DNA from 4 places in the Mediterraneibacter torques genome. Region 2 is predicted to be linked to each of the others. Evidence: predicted binding sites of a transcription regulator. Region 2 holds the regulator's gene; each other region holds the start of a gene.
What was found. The regulator HrcA, encoded in region 2, represses chaperone genes, less so after heat shock. The targets are predictions, from matches to a motif close to TGTTAGCACTCNNNNNNNNNGAGTGCTAACA.
Positions count from the first base shown of each region.

Region 1: clpB (ATP-dependent chaperone ClpB) is a predicted target of HrcA. The motif match lies at 2,528-2,558, and genes of this name have one in related genera.
Region 3: groES (co-chaperone GroES) is a predicted target of HrcA. The motif match lies at 3,338-3,368, and genes of this name have one in related genera.
Region 4: htpG (molecular chaperone HtpG) is a predicted target of HrcA. The motif match lies at 1,966-1,996, and genes of this name have one in related genera.

Region 1 is NZ_CP172594.1:1,740,227-1,745,654, forward strand. Features, by position in the region: gene clpB (ATP-dependent chaperone ClpB) at 1-2,479, opposite strand, end outside; gene ACH9UM_RS08180 (TraX family protein) at 2,864-3,604, opposite strand; gene ACH9UM_RS08185 (helix-turn-helix domain-containing protein) at 3,642-4,289, opposite strand; gene ACH9UM_RS08190 (DEAD/DEAH box helicase family protein) at 4,429-5,428, opposite strand, start outside.
Region 2 is NZ_CP172594.1:1,279,175-1,284,602, reverse strand. Features, by position in the region: gene lepA (translation elongation factor 4) at 1-748, shown strand, start outside; gene hemW (radical SAM family heme chaperone HemW) at 814-2,085, shown strand; gene hrcA (heat-inducible transcriptional repressor HrcA) at 2,281-3,330, shown strand; gene grpE (nucleotide exchange factor GrpE) at 3,358-4,011, shown strand; gene dnaK (molecular chaperone DnaK) at 4,071-5,428, shown strand, end outside.
Region 3 is NZ_CP172594.1:480,839-486,266, forward strand. Features, by position in the region: gene topA (type I DNA topoisomerase) at 1-1,101, shown strand, start outside; gene codY (GTP-sensing pleiotropic transcriptional regulator CodY) at 1,283-2,062, shown strand; gene ACH9UM_RS02165 (hypothetical protein) at 2,111-2,437, shown strand; gene tnpA (IS200/IS605 family transposase) at 2,594-3,064, shown strand; gene groES (co-chaperone GroES) at 3,393-3,680, shown strand; gene groL (chaperonin GroEL) at 3,732-5,357, shown strand.
Region 4 is NZ_CP172594.1:1,724,727-1,730,154, reverse strand. Features, by position in the region: gene ACH9UM_RS08125 (ABC transporter ATP-binding protein) at 1-534, opposite strand, end outside; gene ACH9UM_RS08120 (peptidylprolyl isomerase) at 734-1,252, shown strand; gene ACH9UM_RS08115 (GNAT family N-acetyltransferase) at 1,352-1,882, opposite strand; gene htpG (molecular chaperone HtpG) at 2,133-4,178, shown strand; gene ACH9UM_RS08105 (DUF5721 family protein) at 4,251-4,739, opposite strand; gene ACH9UM_RS08100 (GDSL-type esterase/lipase family protein) at 4,928-5,428, shown strand, end outside.

The sequences.
Region 1 (5,428 bases), 460 kb from region 2:
CGTTTTTCTGCAGATATCTCTTTAACGGTCTTGCTCCGTACATCGGATCATATCCGCCTTCTACGATACAGTCTTTCGCCGCTTCCGTCAGTTCGATCGTCAGTTCTTTTTCCTCCAGCCGTCTGTTTACATCTGCCACTAACAAGTCAATAATGGCACGAATATTTTCTTTCGTCAATGGTTTAAACATAATGATCTCGTCAAGACGGTTCAAAAATTCCGGTCTGAAGTGAGCTCTTAAATCATTCATCGCCATATCCTGCGCCTCTTTCGAGATCGAACCGTCTTCTTTTATACCGTCTAAAAGATAACCTGCTCCGATATTGGACGTCATGATCAGAATCGTATTTTTGAAATCAACGGTACGGCCCTGAGAATCTGTAATCCTTCCATCGTCAAGCACTTGCAAAAGCACGTTAAATACATCCGGATGCGCCTTCTCTACTTCGTCAAATAATACGACTGAATACGGTTTTCTTCTGACTGCCTCTGTCAGTTGACCGCCTTCGTCATATCCTACATATCCCGGAGGCGCTCCGATCAGTCTCGACACGGAATATTTCTCCATGTATTCGCTCATATCAATCCGCACCATATTATTCTCATCGTCAAACAGGCTCTGCGCCAACGCCTTCGCAAGTTCTGTTTTTCCCACGCCTGTAGGTCCGAGGAAGAGGAACGATCCGATCGGCTTGCTCGGGTCTTTGATTCCGGCTTTGGAACGGATGATCGCCTCTGTTACAAGTTCGACTCCTTCATCCTGACCTATGACTCTTTTATGAAGTTCATCAGCAAGATGAAGTGTTTTGTTTCTTTCGCTTTCATTTAATTTCGCTACGGGAATTCCCGTCCATCTTGAAACAATCCTTGCGATTTCTTCGTCTGTTACCGCTTCATGAACAAGAGACAATTCTTTTTCTCTTACTTTTTCTTCCTCTTCTTCAAGCTGTTTTTGCAGCTGAGGCAGTTCACCATACTGCAGCTGCGCGGCTTTATTCAGATCATACTCTCTTTGCGCTTTGCTGATCTCCTTATTCACATGTTCGATCTCTTCACGAATTTTCTGTACCCGCTCAACAGAATGCTTTTCATTCTCCCACTGTACCTTTTCACCGGCATATTCTTCTTTCAGACCCGCCAGTTCTTCCTGTAAATGTTCCAGACGTTCACGGCTTAATCTGTCTTCTTCTTTTTTCAGCGCCTCTTCTTCAATCTCAAGCTGCATAATCCTTCTTCTTAATTCGTCCAACTCTGTCGGCATCGAATCAAGTTCTGTCTTAATGAGCGCACAAGCTTCATCTACAAGGTCTATCGCTTTGTCCGGCAAAAAACGATCCGAAATATATCTGTTCGACAACATTGCCGCTGCGACAAGAGCGCTGTCTGTAATCTTCACTCCATGAAATACTTCATAACGTTCTTTCAGACCACGCAGAATCGAAATGGCGTCTTCTACTGTAGGCTCGTCAACTAAAACCGGCTGGAAACGGCGTTCCAAAGCCGCATCTTTCTCAATGTACTGACGGTACTCATCAAGCGTCGTTGCGCCGATACAGTGAAGTTCTCCTCTTGCAAGCATCGGTTTCAACATATTGCCCGCATCCATAGCACCGTCTGTCTTTCCCGCTCCGACAATCGTATGCAGCTCATCAATAAACAGAATGATCTTTCCGTCACTGTTTTTCACTTCTTCGAGAACTGCTTTCAGTCGTTCTTCAAACTCGCCCCGGTACTTTGCTCCTGCGACAAGAGCACCCATATCAAGAGAAAATATCGTTTTATCTTTCAGTCCTTCGGGGACATCACCGTTGACGATCCTCTGCGCAAGACCTTCTACAACCGCAGTTTTTCCGACTCCCGGTTCACCGATAAGCACCGGATTGTTTTTCGTCTTACGGGAAAGAATCCGGATCACATTTCTGATTTCCTCGTCACGGCCGATCACCGGATCAAGTTTTTGATCCCTCGCCCGCTCTACCAGATCCTGACCGTACTTATTCAGCGTATCATAAGTCGCTTCCGGATGGTCGCTTGTCACTCTCTGATTGCCTCTGACAGTAGACAGCGCATGTAAAAATCCTTCCCGGCTGATGCCGAATTCACGATAAATCTGTTTCATCTCTTTGCTTGCATATTTTAACAGGGAAAGGAAAAGGTGCTCTACGGAAACATATTCGTCTCCCATCTGTTTCGCCTCGTCCTCGGCATGGATCAACACATTGTTCAGATCCTGCCCTACGAAAAGCTGACCGCCCTGAACTTTCGGACGCTTTCCGATCGCCTGATCTACCCGGTTTATCAAAAGCTGACCTTGTATATTCATCTTTTCAAACAATTTTAAGATCAGACTGTCATCTTGTGTAAGCAGCGCATACAATAAATGTTCCTGCGCCAATTCCTGATTTCCGTTATCTGCGGCGATCTTCTCACAATTTTGCACCGCCTGAATGGAATTCTGTGTAAATCTGTTTATATTCATGCTAATCCCTCCTTTATTTTCGTGTTCTACTAGGAATATAGCATCTGTTGTTAGCACTGTCAAGGGTTGAGTGCTAATATTTTTGTTATTTTTTTGCAAACCCTTTAAAATCAATGGTTCGCAGTATCTTATTTCTTTTGAAATTGTGATTTTTTCTGTTTTGACACCAATTTGACACCAATTTTTCTTTTTATGGTATCAAGCATTTAACACCATATTATCTAGTCTTATAATCTCATTTTCAATCCTTGTCAGCTACGAACCAAAAGTTGCCATGCTGAGCCACTATATGCCGACCTACTCACCGACTGACGATTAATTTTATATCGACAACGGAATACAGAAAAACGACCGGTACACAAGCACCAGTCGCTATCAGTATGGTCAAAGTATTAAACTTACAAGATAAAATATGAACAAATGGCCAGGATAAAAAATATAGAAGAAATATTTCATTTTCATTCCACGCTCACCATTATACATTGAAATAAACAATAAAGATGTTGCAGCAGTTAAAAAATAAGGGTCAATAAATCCACTTATTGTAAAATTCAATCCACAAATATACATAACTAAAATAGAAGCAGTATATTTTAATGCTGGCATATCATAAAAAAGATAAAATACACTGATTAAGGCTATTCCATAATACCACCCGTCTAAATTGCAAATATATGAAATGTACGCCCCGACTACTATTGCTGCAAAAGAGATTATTACATTTTTGTGGGATCTTTTTATAATTGTTAAGATGATCAACCCTAATAACAGCGTAAATAGCACATTTTGCTGTCCCAAACTGAATAAAGTTCCTGCACAAGCTAAATCATAAACAGGCTCGGAAATAAGTGCAAAAATTCCTAAGTTTAAAATATATTTCTTGAGATTATGTGTATGAAAAAATCCCTCTACTAACAAAAAACAGAAGACAGGGAATGCAATTCTGCCTAAAATATGACAAATATTAACTGTGGACATTAACATATCGAACTGCTCATCTGTAAACATAGAATATGGAGCATGTAGGATAATTCCATTTTTTAACACCACTTGACCAAAATGGTCTATTACCATAAAAATCATTGCCAGTATTTTTAATGTACTTCCCGAAATAATTTTTTTCATTTTATTATGACTGATGATTTCCCGTTAAGATTTACCGTTAATTTTCTATTTTAACATTATAGTTAAGACTTATAATGTCTTCTGTATAATCATCAGCAACGATTTGAATAATATAGGAACCTTTTTCAAAATATAAAGTTTGTAAATCATTCAACTCTTGACCATCTAATTGATAATAAATCTTATTGTCTTTATCTGCAATGGTAATATGAAGTTTACCGTTGTCAACAGTCCCTTTTACTTGTATATCAAGTTTTTCGTCTTTAGGGACTGAAAAATATCCGTTTGCAATATTCATAGACGGTTCTTTTGTTTCATTGCTTTTATAAGTTTCATGCTTTTCCATTGTGAAATCAACTTCTATGCTATCTTGATATTTACTGTATAATCCCCAGATAATAACAGTTCCTAAAAAACATAAAACTAGCAATAGTATAAGATACTTCTTTTTTGCCTTTTTTTCATTATCAATTTTTTTTACAGTCTGAACATCATTTTTTAATAATTCATCAATAGAGATTTTGAAATAATCACTTACTTTTATAATCATCTCTAAATCCGGATAACTTTTACCATTCTCCCAATTAGAAATAGTCTGTCTGGAAACATTAAATAAATTTGCAAAATCATCTTGACTTAAACCATGTTGTTTGCGCAGATTGTTTATTTGTTCTCCTATATTCATTTCAAATCTGTCCTCCTTTCAGACATCATTATATTATTTTTTCCGTTAGAAATCTATCAAAACTCCTTTACATCTTAGCAAAGTTTCTTTTACAAAGCGAAATATTGCTTTTGATATATACAAATATAGAATAATAAGGTTATTTGACACTATTTCTTGTATATTGACAATTTTTGATGAAATGCGATAAATCCATAAAATCCGTGTATTCCTCCGTCGTTTTAAAAACGACCTTTCCTGCGCTGATCTCCGTTAAGTGCTTAGAGGCGCAGCATATCTTGATGTTTTCCGCTATTTTTGACTGATTAGAGTCTTTATCTTTTCCGGCTTTTTTCCCAACAACAAAGAAACGTTTTCCTTTCGTTTCCCGGTACAAAGCGATCGCCCATTTCGGCATATAACGTCCTGCAGGAGTGGAGATATAAAATTGTTCCGGAAGTTTTACATATACCGCAACCTCTTTTGATGCTTCCAGCCGTTCGATAAATTCCTTTTCTGCGCCGGATCGGTATTTCACATAATCATACAAATGCTTCCCGACTTTCATTGCGTCCACTCCCTGTTTTCCCTGAATCGTCTGCTGTGTAAAAATATCTTTTGTATATTTTTCGTCTGACGTATGATATATGATATTTTCCGAAATCGCTGTTTCTTTCACATTTAAGATCAATCTTTCTGCCTGAGCGATAAATTCTTCCGGACTTTCTTGAAACTGTTGAAAAACAGAACTTTCGACTCTGCTCAATATTTCGATCACTGTTTTCCTTTTCAGCCCTGTCATATCGGCAAGTTTCCCCGCAAGATCATATTTCACGACGCTTTTTGCCGCCTCATTCTTGCCTTTAAATCGCATATCTTGTATATGCAGTTCTCTGTTTAATATTTTCACCGCATCTTCTACTAATTTTTCCGTATCAAAATTTACGGTATATGTCGATTTCAGGCAAATATTTGACCACAATGCGCTGAATTCTTCTCCATTTAGCTTTTCCTGATCGACTTTTAGTTCTACTCGACGGCTTCTTGCATTCTCGGGTATGATTACTTCTATATCGCGACAGACGTCGGCCTTCCGACTCTGTTTACCGAAAACATCTTCTGCAATTTCACTTTGCAGGCCCTTCACAAAACTTTCATAG
Region 2 (5,428 bases):
TATCCAGGAACGTTTGGAGAGGGAATATAATTTGGATCTCGTAACAACGGCGCCGAGTGTAATTTACAAAATCCATAAAACAAACGGAGAAGTGATCGATCTGACAAATCCGACGAATATGCCGGATCCGGCGGAGATTGATTATATGGAAGAACCTATGGTAAAAGCGGAGATCATGGTTACATCGGAATATATCGGTGCGATCATGGATCTTTGTCAGGAACGCAGAGGCATTTATCAGGGAATGGAATATATCGAGGAAAAACGTGCCGTATTGAATTATCATCTTCCGCTGAATGAAATCATCTATGACTTTTTCGATGCATTGAAGTCAAGATCAAGAGGATATGCGTCATTTGATTATGAGATGATGGGATATCAGAAATCTGAACTTGTGAAGCTTGATATTCTTATTAATAAAGAAGAAGTGGATGCATTGTCGTTTATTGTATTTGCAGGAAGCGCTTATGACCGCGGAAGAAAAATGTGCGCGAAATTAAAAGAAGAAATTCCGAGACAGCTTTTTGAGATTCCGATACAGGCGGCAGTCGGAAGTAAGATCATCGCTCGTGAAACAGTAAAGGCAATGAGAAAAGATGTGTTGGCAAAATGTTATGGCGGTGATATTTCACGTAAGAGAAAACTGCTTGAAAAGCAGAAAGAGGGAAAGAAAAGAATGCGTCAGGTCGGCAGCGTAGAGATACCGCAGAAAGCATTTATGAGCGTACTGAAGTTGGATGACGAGTGATTTTTGTTGTCGATGTATAAGTGAAAAAGTGATGTTTAAAACATCTTAAAGAGGTAAAGGAAAATATGAAAAAAGAACTGGAACTGTATGTGCATATTCCTTTTTGCGTAAAGAAATGTGCGTATTGTGATTTCCTTTCGTTTTCTGCAAAGCAAGAGGAGGTTTCTGCTTATGTGGAAGCTCTTGCGGAGGAGATAAAAGGAAAAAAAGAACAGTTTTCGGATTATTGCGTGACAACGATTTTTTTAGGCGGTGGAACTCCTTCTATATTAGAGGGAGTATACACTGCCTCTATTTTTCGTGCTTTGCGGGAAAGTTTCGATATTGCGGAGAATGCGGAAATAACGATGGAAGTAAATCCCGGAACTGTGTCGGAAGAAAAGATAAACATGTGGAAAACATGCGGAGTGAACCGGTTAAGTATCGGTCTTCAATCGGTCGATGACGGAGAACTGAAAATGCTTGGACGTATCCATACATATGATGAATTTCTCACTACATGGAAGATGGTAAGAAAAGCAGGATTTCATAACGTTAATATCGATTTGATCTCGGCGATTCCCGGGCAGACAAAAAAGAGCTGGGAAACAACGCTTCGCACAGTTGCGCAGTTACAGCCGGAACATATTTCCGCATATAGTTTAATTATAGAAGAAGGAACTGTTTTCGGTACGATTTACGGGGAGGATGGGGAGCGGATATGCCAAAAAGAACTGTTGTCCCGCGAGAGTAGTATGCCGGAAGTATCAGATAAAGACGGTAATATAAGAAAAGACAGACAGATACTTCCGCTTCCCGATGAAGATACAGAACGGGCGATTTATGAAATAACAGAGAAGATCCTTCGGGAATACGGGTATGAGAGATATGAGATTTCAAATTATGCAAAACCGGGATATGAGTGCAGGCATAATTTAGGGTATTGGGAGCGAAGAGAATATCTCGGACTGGGACTGGGGGCGTCCTCTCTGATTGCCGAACACCGATTCTGCAATACAGATAAAATGGATGTTTATATAAGACTGAATAAGACTGTAGATCCGGACGGCAAAAAAGAAGAGAGTAAAAAAGCGGTATGGGAAAAAGCAGAAGAAGTAAGTGTACTGTCAGTGCAAGAGCAAATGGAAGAATTCATGTTTCTCGGACTGCGGAAAACAGATGGAGTGTCGGAAAAAAGTTTTTTTGAAACATTCGGGGTGCAAATAGATACGGTTTACGGAGAAACGATCGGAAAACTTGAAAAAGAACGTCTTTTGATAAAAGAAAAAGGGCAGATCCGCCTGACAGAGCGGGGAGTTGATATAAGCAACTATGTAATGAGTGAGTTTTTGTTTTGAAAAAGCGGATGCTGTGATTCTGCCTCTTTCGGATAATAGGAAATTCAGATAGAAGACATCGTTTCGGATGTACAGAAATAAATAAAAAAATAATAAACACTGTTGACAAAAGGAAAATGCAGTGCTATCTTAATATACGAAAGGTGTTAGCACTCGAAAGAAAAGAGTGCTAATAGCGAGAGAGGAGGAAAAGCTGTGGCGGTCGATACGTCGTTAAGTGAAAGAAAACTTACTATATTAAAAGCGATCATACAGAATTACCTTGAGACCGGAGAACCGGTTGGCTCGCGGACACTTTCTAAATATACAGATCTGAATTTAAGTTCCGCGACGATCAGGAACGAGATGGCAGATCTTGAAGATCTCGGTTATATTTTTCAGCCGCATACGTCGGCGGGAAGGATTCCTTCGGATAAAGGATATCGGCTTTATGTTGATATGCTGATGGAAGAAAAAGAACAAGAGATTGCAAAAAGAGAAAGCGCGATGTTGGAGAAAACCGATAAGGTTGAGAAAGTATTACAGCAGGCAGCAAGAGTTTTGGCGACGAATACGAATTATGCGACGATGGTATCGTCTCCGATTAACAATCGGAATACGCTGAAATTTATTCAGCTTTCTCAAGTTGATGCAGAACAGATCGTAGCGGTTATCGTACTTGGCGGTAATGTAATCAAGAATAAGATCATCGAAGTAGGGGAAATGTTAAGTAATGAGAATCTTCTGAAGTTAAATATGCTTCTTAATACTACATTGAACGGACTTCCGATCGATCAGATCACACTTGGATTGATCGCAAGGCTGAAAGAGCAGGCAGGCATTCACAGTGAGGTTGTCGCTCATGTACTGGATGCGGTGGCAGAGACGATCCATGTAGAAGAAGATATGAAGATTTATACAAGCGGAGCTACGAACATCTTTAAGTATCCGGAGTTGAGCGATAAGCAAAGCGCACAGGAGATCATCAGTGCATTTGAAGAGAAGCAGCAGCTCGCCGATCTTGTGACAGAGACACTGGCAAGTGAGGATAGTCACGGAATACAGGTTTATATCGGAGATGAGACTCCGGTTAAAACAATGAAGGACTGCAGTGTCGTGACAGCGACGTATGAACTTGGCGAAGGCATGAAAGGAACGATCGGCATTATCGGACCGAAACGGATGGATTATGAACATGTCATGAAGACGCTGAAAATTCTGCAGGGAGAGTTGGATGCGATTTATAATAAAGATCCAAAAGGATAGAAAGGTGGAAAGCCGGTGGGTGACAAGATGAGCAAAGAAGATATGATAAAAGAAGCTGTCGAGGAAGCAAAGGCAGAAGCGGCAAAGATGGAAGACGAAGCGGCTGCAGATGAGCAGGACGAGGCGGCAGAGACGAAAGGATCTGTTGAGGAGGAAGCTTCAAAAGAGACGGAAGAGTCTCAGGATACAAAAGATACAGAATCAAAAGAAAAGAAAAAGTTTTTCGCAAAGAAAGAAAAAAAAGATAAAAAAGACGAGAAGATTGAAGAATTGACTGATCGTCTCACCCGTCAAATGGCAGAGTTTGATAACTTCCGCAAGCGTACAGAGAGAGAAAAATCTCAAATGTATGAAATCGGAGCGAAAGATATCATAGAAAAAATTCTTCCGGTTATCGATAATTTTGAACGTGGTCTTGCAGCCGTGCCGGAGGAAAGTAAGGAAGATCCTTTTGTAGAAGGAATGGAAAAAATCTACAAACAGATCATGACGACTTTGGAAGGGGTCGGTGTAAAACCGATCGAAGCGGTAGGCCAGGAATTTAATCCTGATTTCCATAATGCGGTTATGCATGTGGAAGATGAGGAAGCGGGTGAAAACATCATCACGGAAGAATTTCAAAAAGGCTATATGTATCATGACAGCGTCGTAAGACACAGTATGGTAAAAGTAGCAAATTAGTAGAAAAGCAACTTTATTTCAGAATAATAAAAAGCGATAAGAAGCAGGAGGAAAAAATCATGGGAAAAATAATCGGTATTGACCTTGGTACAACAAACAGTTGCGTAGCTGTTATGGAAGGCGGACAGCCGACAGTGATCGCAAACACAGAAGGCGCAAGAACAACGCCGTCAGTCGTAGCGTTTACAAAGACAGGAGAGCGTCTCGTAGGAGAGCCGGCAAAACGTCAGGCAGTTACAAACGCAGACAAAACAATTTCTTCTATCAAAAGAGAGATGGGAAGCGATTTTAAAGTGACGATCGATGAGAAAAAATATTCTCCTCAGGAAATTTCCGCAATGATCCTTCAGAAATTGAAAGCGGATGCAGAAGGTTATTTGGGAGAAAAAGTAACGGAAGCTGTTATTACAGTTCCGGCATACTTCAACGACGCGCAGCGTCAGGCTACAAAAGATGCAGGAAAGATCGCAGGTCTTGATGTAAAACGTATCATCAACGAGCCTACGGCAGCGGCTCTTGCTTACGGCCTGGACAATGAGAAAGAGCAGAAAATCATGGTATACGACCTTGGAGGTGGTACGTTTGACGTTTCCATTATCGAGATCGGCGACGGCGTGATCGAAGTTCTCTCAACAGCAGGAGATAACCGTCTTGGCGGTGATGACTTTGACCAGAAGATTACAGATTATATGCTGGCAGATTTTAAGGCAAAAGAAGGCGTTGACCTTTCAACGGATAAGATGGCTCTTCAAAGATTAAAAGAAGCGGCAGAGAAAGCAAAAAAAGAACTTTCTTCCGCAACAACAACAAATATCAACCTTCCGTTCATTACGGCAACTGCCGAAGGACCGAAACACTTTGATATGAATCTGACAAGAGCAAAATTCGATGAGCTGACAAGAGATCTCGTAGACAGAACGGCAGAGCCGGTAAGACGCGCTCTTTCCGATGCGGGACTTACAGCGGCAGATCTCGGTCAGGTATTGCTTGTAGGCGGATCTACACGTATTCCGGCAGTACAGGAAGAAGTAAAGAGACTGACAGGAAAAGAACCGAGCAAATCTTTGAATCCGGATGAATGTGTTGCTCTTGGAGCTTCTGTTCAGGGAGGAAAACTTGCAGGAGACGCAGGAGCAGGAGATATCCTTCTTCTTGATGTTACACCGCTTTCTCTTTCTATCGAAACAATGGGCGGAGTTGCCACAAGATTGATCGAGAGAAATACAACGATCCCGACAAAGAAAAGCCAGATATTCTCTACAGCGGCAGACAACCAGACAGCGGTAGATATCAATGTCGTACAGGGAGAAAGACAGTTCGCAAAAGATAATAAATCACTCGGACAGTTCAGACTTGACGGAATCCCGCCGGCTCCGCGTGGAATCCCGCAGATCGAAGTTACTTTCGATATTGATGC
Region 3 (5,428 bases), 800 kb from region 2:
TACGGAGAAAAGTATATTGCGGCGGGGCAGACGAAGCAGGCGGAAGGAAAGAAAATACAGGATGCACATGAGGCGATCCGTCCGACGGATATCAGCAGAACTCCGGCTTCGATCAAAGAATCTCTCACAAGAGATCAGTTCCGTTTGTATCAACTGATATGGAAACGTTTTGCGGCAAGCCGTATGATGCCGGCGCAATATGAATCTACTTCGGTTAAGATTGCAGCCGGGCAGTATCGTTTTTCGGTTTCGACATCAAGATGTGTATTTGACGGGTTTAGATCTGTCTATACAGAAGCTGATGAAGAAAAAGAGGAAAGTAATGTTCTTGTAGGACACTTAAGTATGGATTCTGTATTTACAAGAGAAGATTTTGATACAAAACAGCATTTTACACAGCCGCCGGCGCATTATACAGAAGCCAGTCTTGTAAAGGCGTTGGAGGAACTTGGAATCGGGCGTCCGAGTACGTATGCCCCTACGATTTCAATCATACTTGGGCGCAGATATGTGACAAAAGAGGCGAAAAATTTATATTTGACGGAAATTGGGGAAGTGGTGAACAATATTATGAAACAATCTTTCCCAAGTATTGTGGATGCAAATTTCACGGCAAATATGGAAGGCCTTTTAGATATGGTTGAGGAAGGAAAGGTTGCATGGAAAGATGTGATCCGTAATTTTTATCCGGATCTGGATGAGGCGGTAAAACGTGCGGAGATCGAGCTTGAAAGTGTCAAGATCGAAGATGAAGTGACAGATGTGATCTGCGAAGAATGTGGAAGAAACATGGTAATCAAGTACGGGCCTCATGGAAAATTTTTGGCATGCCCCGGGTTTCCGGAATGCAGAAATACGAAACCATACCTTGAAAAGATAGGCGTACCTTGTCCGGTATGCGGAAAGGACGTTGTGATTCGTAAGACAAAGAAAGGCAGAAAATATTACGGATGTGAAAATAATCCGGAGTGTGATTTCATGTCGTGGCAGAAGCCGTCGAAAGAAAAGTGTCCTGACTGCGGCGGTTACATGTTGGAAAAAGGAAATAAACTCGTATGTGCAGATGAAAAATGCGGATATGTAAAAACAATCGGGAAATAGAGTGGAAACCAAACAAAAACAGAGGCATTCGGATTATAAATAAAAAAAATAAAAAATAAGAAATAAAACTGCGGAAATGTATTGAAATCAGAAAAATTGTGTGATAACATATTATTATCTATATATTTATCTGGATTTGTGTATACAATTATTGGCTTGTAAGAAGCAAACGGAGGAAATAATGAGCGTACAACTGTTAGACAAAACAAGAAAAATTAATAAATTGCTTCATAACAATAATTCAAGTAAGGTCGTATTTAATGATATTTGTGCGGTATTGACCGAAATTCTTGATTCAAATGTTCTTGTGGTAAGCAGAAAGGGGAAGATTCTCGGCGTAAGTAAAAGCCCGGATGTTCAGGAAATCAGTGAATTGATCACAGAGGCTGTCGGATCTCATATCGATCAGATGTTAAATGAAAGACTTTTAAGCATTCTTTCTACAAAAGAAAATGTGAATCTGGAGACACTTGGATTTTCAGCAGAGGCGGTGCAGGGGTGCCAGGCAATCGTAACTCCGATTGATATTGCGGGAGAGAGGCTTGGAACATTATTTATTTATAAGCAAGATAAGACGTATTCGATAGACGACATTATTTTGAGCGAATACGGAACTGCTGTTGTCGGTTTGGAGATGCTTCGTTCTGTAAATGAAGAAAGTGCGGAAGAAACAAGAAAAGAACATATCGTGCAATCGGCGATCAGTACACTGTCATTTTCGGAGTTAGAAGCGATTATTCACATTTTTGATGAGCTCGGCGGAACGGAAGGTATTCTTGTCGCAAGTAAAGTAGCTGACAGAGTAGGCATTACACGTTCGGTTATTGTGAATGCGCTGCGTAAGTTTGAAAGTGCGGGAGTAATTGAATCTCGTTCTTCCGGTATGAAGGGAACCTATATAAAAGTGTTGAACGACTATATTTTTGAAGAACTTGAGAAAATTAAAAAAGAACGTATGTAGTTTTTTAAAAAGCGGAAAGTCAGATAGAGGCAGGCAGGAGGAAGAACGATGTACGAAGGAAATCCCGTAGATCTGCGTATGGAAAAAATCATATCGGCAGATGGAATTTTTGATGAAGCGACAAGGCAGTGCAGGGTTGAAAAATATGATCCGGAGGAAGATTACATTTATCTTGAGTTGAAAGAAGATGAATTGACGGTAATTTCACTCGATGCTAAATACAGATGTTATATTTCGACAAGGACAGAACTTTTGTATTGCACAGGGGTTGTGAAAGAACGATATTGTCGCGATGACCGAAAGTTTTTGAAGCTTCGGATTGAAAATGGTTTTTACAATGTATATGAAGGCAGAAAAATGACGAAACGTGCGTAGATGCGTTTCGTCTTTTTGTATCAAGAAAACCACGCGATAGTCGCGTGGTTCCGTGAAAGCTTTAGCGGTGTATTCAGAAATAAAAACTCCTAATGTGTATAATAAAAACGTGACCTGCCAGTTACGTAAATAAAAACACATTAGGAGGACCGTATAATGTCAGAACAAAATACAGACGTAAAAAGCTTAGCACATACAAAATGGAATTGCAAATATCATGTAGTGTTTGCACCTAAATATCGAAGGAAAGTATTTTATAACGAAAAGAAAGAAGCAATTCGTGAAATAATCCGAACACTGTGCCAATGGAAAGGTGTTGAAATCATCGAAGGAGAAGTATGTCCGGATCATATTCATTTACTTCTGAGTATCCCGCCCAAAATGAGCGTTTCGGGATTCATGGGATACTTAAAAGGAAAGAGTAGCCTAATGATATTTCAGAGATTCGGAAATATGAAATTTGCATACCGAAACCGCGAGTTTTGGTGTAAGGGATACTATGTTGATACAGTAGGGAAGAACACGGCAGCAATAAAAAGTTACATAGCCAACCAGCTAAAACAAGATAAGGAAATGGATCAGATTAGTCTATTCGATCCGCGAGACCCGTTTACGGGTAGCAAGTAATCCTGCGCGTGGCTGGCAGGCCAATAAAAGACGCACTTGTGCGTGGCTAGTAATATTAGGGCTATGCCCGAAAATGAAAAACCACCCGCTAGGCGGGTGGATGTTTATTTATGGGCGATGAGCCAAAGATCGGGCTTACTGAAATATTGTCAACTGCTGATTGATCTATAATGTGCGTTTTGGAACTTCCGGTGATTGTTGTTATTTTTTCTATAAAAACCTCATAAACTGTGTTGACAAATTGAAAACAGAGTGCTATTTTATATTCATGAAGTTTAGCACTCGTAATAAATGAGTGCTAACAGGCAAATTTAAAGGAGGAATTACAATGAAATTAGTACCGTTGGGTGACAAAATTGTTTTGAAACAGTTAGAAGCAGAAGAGACGACAAAATCCGGTATTGTTTTGCCGGGACAGGCAAAAGAAAAACCGCAGGAAGCAGAAGTTATCGCTGTAGGACCGGGCGGAAATATAGATGGAAAAGAAGTAGTAATGCAGGTAAACGTGGGAGATAAAGTGATTTACTCTAAATACGCAGGAACAGACGTGGAACTGGACAAAGAAGAGTACATTATCGTAAAACAGAGCGATATTCTCGCAATCGTAACAGAGTAAAAATAGTCAGAAGACAGATGATCACAGGTAAGAATAAGGAGATGTTTAACGATGGCAAAGGAAATCAAATACGGATCTGAAGCAAGAACAGCCCTTGAAAAAGGTGTAAATCAGTTAGCGGATACAGTAAAAGTAACACTCGGACCAAAAGGAAGAAATGTCGTTCTTGACAAATCTTTCGGAGCGCCGCTTATTACAAACGATGGTGTGACGATTGCAAAAGAGATCGAATTGGAAGACGGATTTGAAAATATGGGAGCGCAGCTTATCAGAGAAGTTGCTTCTAAGACGAACGATGTGGCAGGAGATGGAACAACAACGGCAACAGTGCTTGCGCAGGCAATGGTACATGAGGGAATGAAAAACCTTGAAGCAGGAGCGAATCCGATCGTTCTTAGAAAAGGTATGAAAAAGGCAACAGATAACGCGGTTGAAGCGATCCGTGCTATGAGCAGCAAGGTGAATGGAAAAGAACAGATCGCGAGAGTTGCGGCAGTTTCTTCCGGCGATGAGGAAGTCGGACAGATGGTTGCGGATGCGATGGAAAAAGTATCGAATGACGGAGTCATCACGATTGAAGAATCCAAAACTATGCAGACAGAATTAGACCTTGTAGAAGGAATGCAGTTTGATCGAGGATATATTTCTGCATATATGGCAACAGATATGGAAAAGATGGAAGCGATTCTTGATGATCCGTATATTTTGATTACAGATAAGAAGATTTCTAATATTCAGGATATTCTTCCGGTGCTTGAGCAGATTGTCCAGTCCGGCGCAAGACTTCTTATTATCGCAGAGGATATTGAAGGAGAGGCTCTCACAACATTAATCGTAAATAAACTTCGCGGAACATTTAATGTTGTTGCAGTAAAAGCTCCGGGTTATGGAGACAGAAGAAAAGAAATGCTTCAGGATATCGCAATTTTGACAGGCGGACAGGTGATCTCAGAAGAACTTGGATTTGATCTGAAGGAAACAACTATGGATCAGCTTGGCCGTGCAAAATCTGTAAAAGTTCAGAAAGAAAATACTGTTATTGTAGATGGATGCGGAGATAAAAAAGCGATTGAAGACAGAATTGCACAGATCAAGAAAGCGATCGAGGAGACGACTTCTGAGTTTGATAAAGAAAAATTGCAGGAAAGACTTGCAAAACTTGCAGGCGGTGTAGCTGTTATCCGTGTCGGCGCTGCAACAGAAACGGAGATGAAAGAAGCTAAGCTTCGTATGGAAGATGCACTGAATGCGACAAGAGCGGCCGTAGAAGAAGGTATTATTGCAGGCGGTGGTTCTGCGTATATCCATGCTTCAAAAGAAGTGGCTAAATTGACAGAGGAATTGGAAGGTGATGAGAAGACAGGAGCCAAGATCATTCTGAAAGCATTGGAAGCTCCGCTTCATCAGATTGCTGCTAATGCAGGACTTGAGGGCGCTGTGATTGTAAATAAAGTAAGAGAATCCGATCCGGGAGTAGGATTTGACGCTTATGCGGAAGAATATGTTGATATGGTAAGCAAAGGAATTCTGGATCCGGCTAAAGTGACAAGAAGTGCTTTGCAGAATGCAACGAGCGTTGCATCCACGCTTTTGACAACAGAATCTGTTGTGGCAACGATTAAAGAAGATGTACCGGCTATGCCGGCAGGCGGTGCAGGCGGAATGGGTATGATGTAAAAATAGTATCTAACCATATTATAGTGTATAGAAGGTCTGTGGGAATTTCCTACAGACCTTTAAAAAATGAA
Region 4 (5,428 bases), 450 kb from region 2:
TGAAATCTCGATACGCATCTGGACTCTCAGTTTTGCGTCAAGGTTGGAAAGAGGTTCGTCCATAAGGAATACTTTCGGATTACGAACAATGGCACGTCCCATGGCAACACGCTGTCTTTGTCCTCCCGAAAGAGCCTTCGGCTTCCGGTCGAGCAGTTTGTCAAGGTCAAGGATTCTTGCCGCTTCACGGACTTTTTTGTCGATTTCTGCTTTCGGTACTTTACGAAGTTTCAGACCAAACGCCATATTATCATATACTGTCATGTGCGGATACAATGCGTAGTTCTGGAATACCATTGCGATATCACGGTCTTTCGGTTCTACGTCGTTCATAACTTTTCCGTCGATTTTGAATACTCCGTCGGAAATATCTTCCAAACCTGCGATCATACGAAGTGTTGTAGATTTACCGCATCCGGACGGACCGACGAAGATGATGAATTCTTTATCTGCGATTTCGAGGTTGAAATCTTTTACTGCATGGAATCCGTTCGGATAAATTTTCTGAACGCCTTTAAGTGATAAACTTGCCATTTTATGTTCCTCCTAAAAATAAACTTGTTTTTCTGGATTTTTCTTATGAGATAAGTATAACCGTAAGCCAGAAACAGAACAATGTCATGAGTGACTAAAAAAAGCGGCGGAAAGTGTACATGTTGACGAAAAATGAGAAATCAGATACAATAGCACTGTTATAAGCGATGAAAACAGTAAAGAAAAGAGGAATAAAATTATGGCAAATCCAATCGTTACATTTGAGATGGAAAACGGCGATATCATGAAAGCGGAGCTTTATCCCGAGATTGCGCCGAATACGGTAAATAACTTTATTTCATTGATTAATAAAGGATTTTACGACGGTCTGATCTTTCACCGTGTGATCCGCGGATTTATGATCCAGGGCGGATGTCCGAACGGAAACGGAATGGGTGGTCCGGGATACGCGATCAAAGGCGAGTTTGCACAGAACGGTTTCCAAAACGATCTTGCACATGATCCGGGAGTTCTTTCCATGGCTCGTGCAATGCATCCTGATTCTGCGGGAAGCCAGTTTTTTATCATGCATGAAAAATCACCGCATCTGGACGGCGCTTATGCGGCGTTTGGAAAGATCACGGAAGGAATGGATATTGTAAATAAGATCGCAGAAACCGCAACAGATTACAGCGATCGTCCGCTTGAAGAGCAGAGAATGAAAAAGGTGACTGTAGAATTGTTCGGAGAAACATATGACGAACCGGAGACAGTATAAGCTGTAAAGGCAAAAAAGAAAAGTAAAGATGCTGACATATTCCCCTTAGGCAGGCAAGGAAACGAAAACCTGTTTAAGGGGATTGTTATGTCACAGTATTTACAGCCGATATTCCATAATGTAATCATCCATGAAAAAGCCGTTTCCGATATCATTTTTCTGAGCGTCGATCGTCTGAAAACCAAAGTGACGGTATACGTTCAGAGAGTGATCGTTGTGCTTATTACATGTCAGCCAAATGGCGGAACAATTTCGCTGCCGACATAAATTTTTTAGAAAATCAAACAAAAATGCGGCTAAATGTCTGCCGCGGTATTGTTTGGCAATGTACAGTTTGCTCAAAAACATCCTTCCGTCCTGATCCTGCCTGATCGCCATATATCCGCACAGTTTTCGGTTGCCGAGAAGCCGGTAGTATTCGTATCCGGTAAGAACCTGATCTTGTAAAGCCGGATAAGACTGAAAACGTGACAGCATATATTCTACCTGCTCTTTGCCGATGATCGGCGTGAAATGTTCATGCCAGATCACATCTGCCAAAGCGGCGATCTCTTGAAGATCCTCGTTAGTTTCTGCCTTGCGGATTGTAAACGGTTGATCCGTTCGATTGTCTGAAGATGTCTGATCCATGAGAAATATTCCCCCTTCTTTTTTTATCAAATATTATAGTACAAATAACATATTTTCCGCAACTTTCTAAAAATAATATTAATTATTAGCACTCAACACAAAAGAGTGCTGATTTTCTATTGACTTTTAAATATTGCCGTACTAGAATGTCTGTTAGACATAAAAAACAGATCGCATGAAGCCGATGTATATAAAGTATACCGGGAGATGCGTAAGTCATAAAATCAAAAAAAGATAAGGAGTGTTTACAATGGCAGTGAAAAAAGGAACATTATCGATCGACAGCGAAAATATATTTCCGATTATAAAGAAATGGGTGTATTCGGATCATGATATTTTTGTGAGGGAACTTATATCAAATGGCTGCGATGCGGTTACGAAGCTGAAAAAGCTTGATATGATGGGAGAATATGAACTTCCCGAAGATTATAAGGCAAAGATCGAAGTAATTGTCAATCCGGAAGAAAAGACAATGAAATTTATCGATAACGGTCTTGGTATGACAGCCGAAGAGGTAGAAGAGTACATTACGCAGATCGCATTTTCGGGAGCGACACAGTTTCTTGAAAAATATAAAGATAAAACGACAGAAGACGATATGATCGGTCATTTCGGACTTGGATTTTATTCTGCGTTTATGGTGGCGGATGAAGTTCAGATCGACACATTGTCTTATAAAGAAGGCGCATCTGCCGTACACTGGGCAAGTCAGGGAGGTACGGAATATGAGATGCAGGAAGGAAATAAAGAGACGGTCGGAACAGAGATCACACTGTTTTTAAATGAAGACAGTCTTGCGTTTGCAAATGAATACCGCGCAAGAGAAGTGATTGAAAAATATTGTTCTTTTATGCCTGTTGAAATCTTCCTTTCCAAAGCAAATGCGCAGCCGGAGTATGAAACGATCGATGAGGAGGATGTGCTTGACACAGACGAAGTCGTAGAGCATATTACGGAAGAAGTAAAAGAAGGCGAAGAAGGAGAACCGAAAAAGAAAGCGAAGATCGTGAAACGCCCTGTTTCTTTGAGCGATACTCATCCGCTGTGGAGCAAGAGTCCGAGCGAGTGCACAAAGGAAGAATACATTGATTTTTACCGCAAAGTGTTCATGGATTATAAAGAGCCTTTGTTCTGGATCCATTTGAATATGGATTACCCGTTTAACTTAAAAGGAATTTTGTATTTTCCGAAGATCAATACGGAATATGAATCTATCGAAGGAACGATCAAGCTGTACAACAATCAAGTTTTTATCGCGGACAATATCAAGGAAGTGATTCCGGAGTTCCTTATGGTTCTCAAAGGTGTGATCGACTGTCCGGATCTGCCGCTTAATGTATCAAGAAGCGCCCTGCAAAACGATGGATTCGTCAATAAAGTTGCCGATTACATTTCTAAGAAAGTGGCGGATAAGCTGACGGGAATGTTTAAGACAGACAGAGAGAATTATGAGAAATACTGGGATGACATCAGTCCGTTTATCAAATTCGGATGTCTGAAAGATGAAAAATTCGGCGAGAAGATGAAAGATTCGATGATCTACAAAAACCTGGATCACAAATATCTGACATTAGAAGATATTATAAATGAAAGTAAAGCTGCAGGAACAGAAGAAGAGACAGCCGAAGAGGCGGCAGCGGAAACAGATGTGCAGACAGATACGGACGATCAGGATAAAGAGCCTGAGAAAACGTCGGTTTACTATGTGACAGACGAAGTTCAGCAGAGCCAATACATCAATATGTTCAAGGCACAGGGACAAGACGCGATCGTACTGACACATAATATTGATTCTGCGTTTGTGACTTATCTGGAACAGAAACATGAAGACGTCAGATTTTTAAGAATCGATGCCGATGTACATGAGTCTTTGAAAGATGAAGTTGCAGAAGACGAGAAAGAATCTTTCGGAAAAATGGCAGACAGTCTCGTGGAAATCTTCCGAAAAGAACTAAATGACGATAAGCTCGATGTGAAAGTGGAAAAGCTTAAAGACGATAAAGTGGCGTCTATGGCTGTTTTGTCAGAAGAAAACCGCCGTATGGAAGAGATGATGAAGATGTACGGTATGAGCGGAATGGATTCGGCTATGTTCGGCAGCAAGGCGACACTTGTACTCAACGCAAACCATCCGCTTGTGAAGTTCCTGACAGAGAACAAAGAAAGCGAGAATGTAACTGTCATCTGTAAACAGCTTTATGATCTTGCAATGCTTGCTCATAAGCCTTTAAGCCCGGAAGAAATGACGGCGTTTGTACAAAGAAGCAACGAGATCATGCTTTTACTCACAAAATAAAATGATAATGATAAAGGCAGCCTGTATAGTTTTTTATACAGGCTGCTAAATTAAAACCGTTTTTTATTTCTGTCAATTTAGTAATTCAAAATCAATCCCTTTTTTCTTAAAGAAATTTTCAGTCATTTCATCCCATGCATGTTCTAATGTTTTATCCATCGTAAAAGTCTTGAAGGAAGTTCCGGTAATACATGTCAATGTTTCTCCGTTGTAGCGGATGTTCAGATAGAGTCCCTGCACAGCGTCCGCCTGAACGGAAAGATCGTTTTGCAAGAGGAGCGTTTCGATGTTCTTCGGAGCAAGGCTGAATACGAATTGGAAGGCAAGAGGAGTCCGTTTTCCTTTGATGAGGGAAAAGCAGAAGTTTCTTACATTTTTCCAATAAGAGTATTCGGGAAGGACGGAGTTAGAGTCAAAGAACTCTTTTTTGATAAAGCCGTCAATGTGAAATGTATTGAATGTTGTGATCTCTCCTTCGATAAATGAAAAATGATCAAATGTTTCATTTAACAGAAGGTGCGACATGAAATCTTTTATATTTGTCAATGAAAATGCGATCATGGAAAGACTCCTTATCATTGTATATTTGTTCATTTTACCTGCCATGTTTTTGATATGACAGGGTCATACTGATTGTACCACGAAACGGATGTGCCGTCATTGACTTTTTAATCTAAAAAAAGTATTATTATCTTGGGTTATTTTTATTTGTAAAATAAAATGAGTATTATAATGGGGAAACAATATAAATGAAGAAAATAAAACAGAAAACAAAAAGGAAGATCGTTCTTGCGGTATGTGTTCTTGCGGCAGCGCTTGTCATTGTGCTGATCGTGCAGGGCGTGCGGGGACTTTTTTATAAGAAAGCGGACACATCGGCAGGACTGGAATATATTCACGGAGAAGAAAAAGGAGATATTGCGGCGATTGAGAAAAAAATCGAACTGCTTGAAAAAAAAGACGGAGAAGAAGGCGCCGGGGAACGGAGTCTGAAAGAAAAGTTTACGGGCGCGGTTATCGTGGGAGACTCTATTACGGAAGGATTTACAGAATATGACATTTTGAACACATCCAGCGTTGTAGCAAAGATCGGAGTACATTTGGATGAGTTGGACGAGCAGATCAAACAGGTGAAAAAATTAAGTCCCGGGATCATATTTTTGTCTCTCGGAATGAATGATGTCGAGCATACAAACGGTGATGCGGACGAGTTTGTCAAACAATACGGAGCAGTTGTGGATGAACTGAAA